3 regions of the Bradyrhizobium sp. ORS 111 genome follow, and region 2 is predicted to be linked to each of the others. Evidence: predicted binding sites of a transcription regulator. Region 2 holds the regulator's gene; each other region holds the start of a gene.
The links. The regulator PhoB, encoded in region 2, activates phosphate uptake and scavenging genes when phosphate is short. The targets are predictions, from matches to a motif close to TGTCATNNANCTGTCAT.
Positions count from the first base shown of each region.

Region 1: ugpB (sn-glycerol-3-phosphate ABC transporter substrate-binding protein UgpB) is a predicted target of PhoB. The motif match lies at 888-904, and genes of this name have one in related genera.
Region 3: P6U30_RS20995 (DUF47 domain-containing protein) is a predicted target of PhoB. The motif match lies at 1,318-1,334, and genes of this name have one in related genera.

Region 1 covers NZ_CP120701.1:107,870-110,134, forward strand. Annotated here, with positions in the region: gene P6U30_RS00470 (CaiB/BaiF CoA transferase family protein) at 1-552, shown strand, start outside; gene ugpB (sn-glycerol-3-phosphate ABC transporter substrate-binding protein UgpB) at 960-2,265, shown strand, end outside.
Region 2 covers NZ_CP120701.1:7,645,203-7,647,467, forward strand. Annotated here, with positions in the region: gene P6U30_RS35350 (GcrA family cell cycle regulator) at 1-468, shown strand, start outside; gene phoB (phosphate regulon transcriptional regulator PhoB) at 692-1,402, opposite strand; gene phoU (phosphate signaling complex protein PhoU) at 1,462-2,181, opposite strand.
Region 3 covers NZ_CP120701.1:4,488,325-4,490,589, forward strand. Annotated here, with positions in the region: gene P6U30_RS20990 (inorganic phosphate transporter) at 1-535, opposite strand, end outside; gene P6U30_RS20995 (DUF47 domain-containing protein) at 635-1,279, opposite strand; gene P6U30_RS21000 (branched-chain amino acid ABC transporter permease) at 1,428-2,265, opposite strand, start outside.

The sequences.
Region 1 (2,265 bases), 490 kb from region 2:
TACTTCATGCATGGCAAGCCGCCGTCGCTCACCGGCAACGAGCATCCCAACCTCGTTCCTTACGCGATCTTCTCGACCAAGACCGACGACATCTTCATCGGCGTCGGCAATGACGGGACGTTCCGCAAGCTCGCCCGGGAGATCGGCAAGCCCGAGCTCGGCACCGATCCGCGCTTTGCCCGCAACAAGGACCGCATCGCCAATCGCGACGCGCTGCGCGCCGAACTGGCCGCGGTGTTCAGCCAGCACGAGGCCGAGCCGCTGTGCAACCGGCTGCTCGCCGCGGGCCTGCCGGCCGGGCCGGTCCAGAAGATCGACCAGGCGCTGACCAACCCGCACACGATCCACCGCGGCGACATCATCGAGAAGGATTGGTACAAGGGCGTCGCCTCGCCGATCCGGCTCGATCGCACCAAGCCGAACCTGCGGCGCACGCCGCCGAAGTTCAGCCAGCACGCCACAGAAGTGCTGGGCGAGTTCGGCTACTCCAAGGACGAGATCGGCGCCCTGGTCGACAAGGGCGTGGTCTGCGGCCCCGAACGCAAGCGCTGACCAGCGCCGATGATTTGATTTGAATCATCGGTCTGGCCGCGAGGCTTTCCACCTCTCCCCAGCGGGGAGAAGTCGATTTGCGCAGCAAATCGGGTGAGGGGTCCGCTCCCACGGGAGAGCTTAACCCCTCACCCGGCGCTACGCGCCGACCTCTCCCTATGGGAGAGGTTTCCACTGCCATTGCAGCAATCAAATCTCACGGTGCACGAGCAACGCCCCGGCTGCGGTGCAATGTCACGCCTGACGTTGCACCGCACGGGCGCGTCTGTGGTCTTCGTCTTTTTTACCGCTTCCCTTCGCGCTGGCTTCCCCCGTACGATGGCTTTCGTTTATACGGTCATTTGAACGTCATCCGGCGCTGTTAACGCGCGTAACGAAACCTGACGTTCCATCCGGGAGGGATTTTGATGCTTTTTCGACGACTTGGCGCTGCCGCAGCGGTCTCGGCGACGCTTGCGTTCGCGTCACCCGCATTTGCGGTGACCGAGATCCAGTGGTGGCATGCGATGACCGGCGCCAACAACGACGTCATCGTCAAGCTCGCCAACGACTTCAACGCCGCACAAAGCGACTACAAGGTCGTCCCGACCTATAAGGGCGGCTACGCCGACACGATGAACGCCGGCATCGCCGCGTTCCGCGCCGGCAATGCACCGGCCATCCTGCAAGTGTTCGAGGTCGGCACCGCGACGATGATGGCTGCCACCGGCGCCGTGAAGCCCGTCTACAAGCTGATGCAGGATGCCGGCGAGAAGTTCGATCCGAAAGCGTACCTGCCCGCGATCACCGGCTACTACTCGACCTCGAAGGGCGAGATGCTGTCGTTCCCCTTCAACTCGTCGTCGACGGTGATGTGGGTCAATCTCGACGCGCTGAAGAAGGCCAACATCTCCGAGATTCCGAAGACCTGGCCGCAAGTGTTCGAGGACGCCAAGAAGCTCAAGGCGGCCGGCTACTCCACCTGCGGCTTCTCCAACTCCTGGGTCACCTGGGTCAATCTCGAGCAGCTCTCGGCCTGGCACAACGTGCCGCTCGCGAGCAAGGCCAACGGCCTCGACGGCTTCGACACGGTGCTCGAGTTCAACGGCCCGCTGCAAGTCAAGCATCTCGAAAATCTGGTCGAGCTGCAGAAGGACAAGACCTACGACTATGCCGGCCGCACCAACACCGGTGAGGGCCGCTTCACCTCGGGCGAATGCCCGATCTATCTGACCTCGTCGGCATTCTTCGGCAACGTCAAGGCGCAGGCCAAGTTCAACTTCACCGCCGCGCCGATGCCCTATTATCCCGACGTCAAGGGCGCGCCGCAGAACTCGATCATCGGCGGCGCCTCGCTCTGGGTGATGGGCGGCAAGTCCGCCGACGAATACAAGGGCGTGGCCAAGTTCCTGACCTTCCTGTCGGACACCGACCGCCAGGTCTGGATCCACAAGGCTTCCGGCTATCTGCCGATCACCAAGGCAGCCTATGAGAAGGCGAAGGCCGAGGGCTTCTACAAGGACCAGCCCTATCTCGAGACGCCGCTGCTCGAGCTGACCAACAAGGAGCCGACCGAGAATTCGCGCGGCCTGCGCCTCGGCAACATGGTGCAGCTCCGCGACGTCTGGGCGGAAGAGATCGAACAGGCGCTGGCCGGCAAGAAGACCGCCAAGCAGGCGCTCGATGCCGCCGTCGAACGCGGCAACCAGATGCTGCGGCAGTTTGAAAAGACCG
Region 2 (2,265 bases):
AAGCTCTGGGAGGCGGGCCTGTCGGCCAGCCAGATTGCGGCGGAACTCGGCAATGTGACGCGAAACGCCGTGATCGGCAAAGTGCATCGGCTTGGCCTATCCGGCCGTGCCAAGGCCCCTTCCACCGCTGCCCCGCGACAGCGCAAGGCCCGTCCCGCCCAACATATGATGCGGGTGGCGCGCCCGGTCTCGCGCGGCAACACCGCGCTCGCCCACGCCTTCGAGGTCGAGCTGGAGCCGGATCCGGTCGCCTATGACAATGTGGTGCCGATGAGCCAGCGGCTGTCGCTGCTCGAGCTGAACGAGGCGACCTGCCACTGGCCAGTCGGCGACCCCTCGAGCCCTGAATTCTTCTTCTGCGGCGGCAAGGCGCTCACCGGCCTGCCCTATTGCGCGCACCACTCGCGCGTCGCCTACCAGCCGGCTGCCGACCGGCGCAGGCCCGCCAACAAGCCGCCGACCCGGTGAGCATCATAGGCCGTGGAAACAAAATCCCCGCGCAAGCGGGGATTTTTTTGTGAGGGGACTACCTCTACGTCACAGCGTCGTCCTGCCGCAGGCCGGGACCCATCCGCCGCGGCTTGTGTTGTGAACAGGACTCGTCGTTCCGACTTCGCGCAACAAATTGCATTCGGGGTTATGGGTCGCGGCTTTTGCCGGGACGACGCTGTGGTTATCTGCTGCCCGCGCCTTACGGCTGCGGCTCCGCCTTGGCGAAGCGGTCGTCGAGCGCATAGCCGGCACCGCGCACGGTGCGGATCGGATCCTGCTCGCGGCCGGGATTGAGCAGCTTACGCAAGCGGCCGATGTGCACGTCGACGGTCCGCTCGTCGATATAGATGTCGCGGCCCCAGACGCTGTCGAGAAGCTGCTCGCGGCTGAACACGCGGCCGGGATGCTCGAGGAAGAACTCGAGCAGGCGATATTCGGTCGGGCCGAGATCGATCGGCCGGCCCGAGCGCGCGACGCGGCGCTTCTCGCGGTCGAGCTCGATATCGCCGTAAGTCAGGACGGTGGCGAGCCGCTCAGGGCTCGCGCGACGCAACAGGCCCTTCACGCGCGCCAGCAGCTCCGGCACCGAGAACGGTTTGACGATGTAATCGTCGGCGCCGGTGGCGAGGCCCCGCACCCGCTCGCTCTCCTCGCCGCGCGCCGTCAGCATGATGATCGGAAGCTGCTTGGTCTCAGGCCGCGCCCGCAGGCGGCGGCACAGCTCGATGCCGGAGAGGCCCGGCAGCATCCAGTCAAGCACCACGAGATCGGGAACACGCTCCTTCAGCCTTGTGTCGGCGTCGTCGCCGCGTCCGACCGTCTCCACGTCGTAGCCTTCCGCGTCGAGGTTGTAGCGCAACAACGTCGTCAGCGCTTCCTCGTCTTCGACTACCAGAATGCGTGCGCTCATCGGTCTATGTTCTTTCTCTGTGTTGATCCGTTGCCCGAGAGGCGAACCAAACACCTCAGCTAGCCGTTACCCGGCACCGTGGTGGCAAAGGTGGTCATGTCGCCCTTCGGGCGCTTGTCGGTGATCTGCTGGCCTTCGATCATGTAGAACACGGTTTCGGCGATGTTGGTGGCGTGGTCGCCGATCCGCTCGATGTTCTTGGCACAGAACATCAGATGGATGCAGAACGAGATGTTGCGCGGATCCTCCATCATGTAGGTGAGCAGTTCGCGGAACAGCGAGGTGCAGATCGCGTCGACCTCCTCGTCGCCCTTCCAGACGGTCATCGCGGCCGGCAAGTCGTGCGCGGCGTAGGCGTCGAGCACCGACTTGACTTGCGACAGCACCAGATCGGTCATGTGCTCGAGGCCGCGGATCAGCTTCAACGGCTGGAAATCGCTCTCGAGGGCCGCGACGCGCTTGCCCATGTTCTTGGCGAGATCGCCGATCCGCTCGAGGTCGGTCGCCACCCGCATCGCGCTGACGATCTCGCGCAGGTCGATCGCCATCGGCTGGCGACGCGCAATCGTCAGCACCGCGCGCTCCTCGATGATGCGCTGCAGGCCGTCGATCTCGACGTCGGCGGCAACGACGCGCTTGCCGAGCGCGACGTCGCGGCGGATCAGTGCGTCGACGGACTCGGTGATCATGCGCTCGACGAGGCCGCCCATCTCGGCGACCAGGCGGGTGAGTTCCTGCAGATCGCTGTCGAATGCCTTGGCGGTATGTTCAGAAACCATCGCTTGCTCCTTCAATCATGATCCGGCCGGATCATGATCTCATTTCCTTGTTTGAGCATGATCTCATCGGAAAACCGGGTCTCC
Region 3 (2,265 bases), 3.2 Mb from region 2:
GCAGGATGCGAAAGGCGCGATCGACGGCGAACGGCGTCGAGCGCACCGACAGCCAGGAGACAATCGCGACCAGCACCAGCGCCAGCAGGAAGCCGACCAGCGGCGACAGCACGATCGCAAGCAGCGTCTTCGAGAGGCCGCTCCATACCGCCGCCGAAATCCCCGCCTTCGCCATGCCTGCGCCGACCAGCCCGCCGATCAGCGCGTGCGAGCTCGACGAGGGAATGCCGAGTGCCCAGGTGATCAGGTTCCAGACGATCGCGCCGACCAGGGCGGCGAAGATCACGGTCGCATCGACCACCGACGGCTCGATGATCCCGGTGCCGATGGTGTTGGCGACGTGCAGGCCGAACACCATGAAGGCGACGAAGTTGAAGAACGCCGCCCAGAACACCGCATATTGCGGCCGTAACACGCGCGTCGAGACGATGGTCGCGATCGAATTGGCGGCATCGTGCAAGCCGTTCAGGAAGTCGAACAGCAGCGCCACCGCGATCAGGATGACGAGAACGGGAAGACCCAGCGTGGCGTCCACGTGATGGCCCTGCCTATTTCACTTGTTTGAGCATGATCTCCGCGCAAACGCCTCGCGTTTGTCGCAGGGAAAACCGCTGCACACGTTTCCGGATCATGCTCAGACCTGCTCGATCACGATCGAGTTGATCTCGTTGGCGACGTCGTCGAAGCGGTCGGCCACCTTCTCGAGGTGATCGTAGATCTCCGCGCCGACGATGAAGTCCATCGTGTTGGCGTCTCGGTGCTTCAGGAACAATTCCTTCAGCCCGATGTCGTGGAGGTCGTCGACCCGGCCTTCGAGCTTGGTCAGCTCCTCGGTGATCTGGGTCAGCATGGCGACGTTCTGGCCGATCGACTGCAACAGCGGCAGCGCACGGCCGACCAGGTTGGCGCATTCGATGATCAGGCCGCCGATCTCGCGCATCGGCGGTTCGAACGATCGCACCTCGAACAGCACGACCGCCTTCGCGGTCTGTTGCATCTGGTCGACGGCATCATCCATCGACGTGATCAGGTTCTTGATGTCGCCGCGGTCGAACGGGGTGATGAAGGTGCGGCGGACCGCGGTGAGGACTTCGCGGGTGATGTTGTCCGCATCGTTCTCGAATTGATTGACACGCTGGCAGAAGACGGGCGTCTCGTCCCCGCCCTTGAGCATGTCCTGCAGCGCCAAAGCGCACTGCACTGAGGTCTGGGCATGGCGGGCGAACAGGTCGAAAAACCGCTCTTCCTTGGGCAGGAAGCTGCGAAACCAGCGTAACATAAGTCCGTTCCATCGTTCCGGGGCAGCCGTCGGGAGGCTGTCACAGAACTGTCATAGAACACTTCGCGGGACAAGCGCCCGGCCCTGGCCGCCCGGATGGGCGGTCATCCACCACTTTGTCGGTTCAGAAAGTCCCCGGTCCGCGGCCCTACAGCGACCGCCGCAGGTAATGGGCGAGCTCGCCGACGAGGCCGCGCCGGAACAGCAGCACACAGGCGACGAAGATCACGCCCTGGATGACGGTCACCCACTGGCCGAAGCCCGCGAGATATTGCTGCATGGCAATGATCACGAAGGCGCCGACCACAGGTCCGAAAATCGTGCCGAGGCCGCCGACCAGCGTCATCAGCACGATCTCACCGGACATCGACCAGTGCACGTCGGTGAGCGAGGCGTTCTGCGCCACAAACACCTTCAGCGAGCCGGCGAAGCCCGCCAGCGTGCCCGACAGGATGAAGGCGAGCAGCTTGTACTGGTCGGTCTTGTAGCCGAGCGAAATCGCGCGCGGCTCGTTCTCGCGGATCGACTTGAGCACCTCGCCGAACGGCGAGTTGATGGTGCGGTAGATCAGGAGGAAGCCGGCAAGGAATCCAACCAGCACGACGTAATACAGCACCGTCGGCTTGGAGAGGTCGAAGATCCCGAACAGATGGCCCTGCGGAATGCCCTGGATGCCGTCTTCGCCGTGGGTGAACGGCGCCTGCAGATAGATGAAGTAGATGAGCTGCGACAACGCCAGCGTGATCATCGCGAAATAGATCCCCTGCCGGCGAATCGAAACATAGCCGGTGACAAGGGCGAGCAAGGCGGCGGCCGCCGTGCCGACCACGATGCCGAGCTCGGGCGGCAGCCCCCATACCTTCAGCGCATGCGCCGACACGTAGCCCGCGGTGCCGAGAAACATCGCGTGGCCGAACGACAGCAAGCCGCCATAGCCGATCAAGAGGTTGAAGGCGCAGGCGAGCAGCGCGAAGCACAGCGCCTGC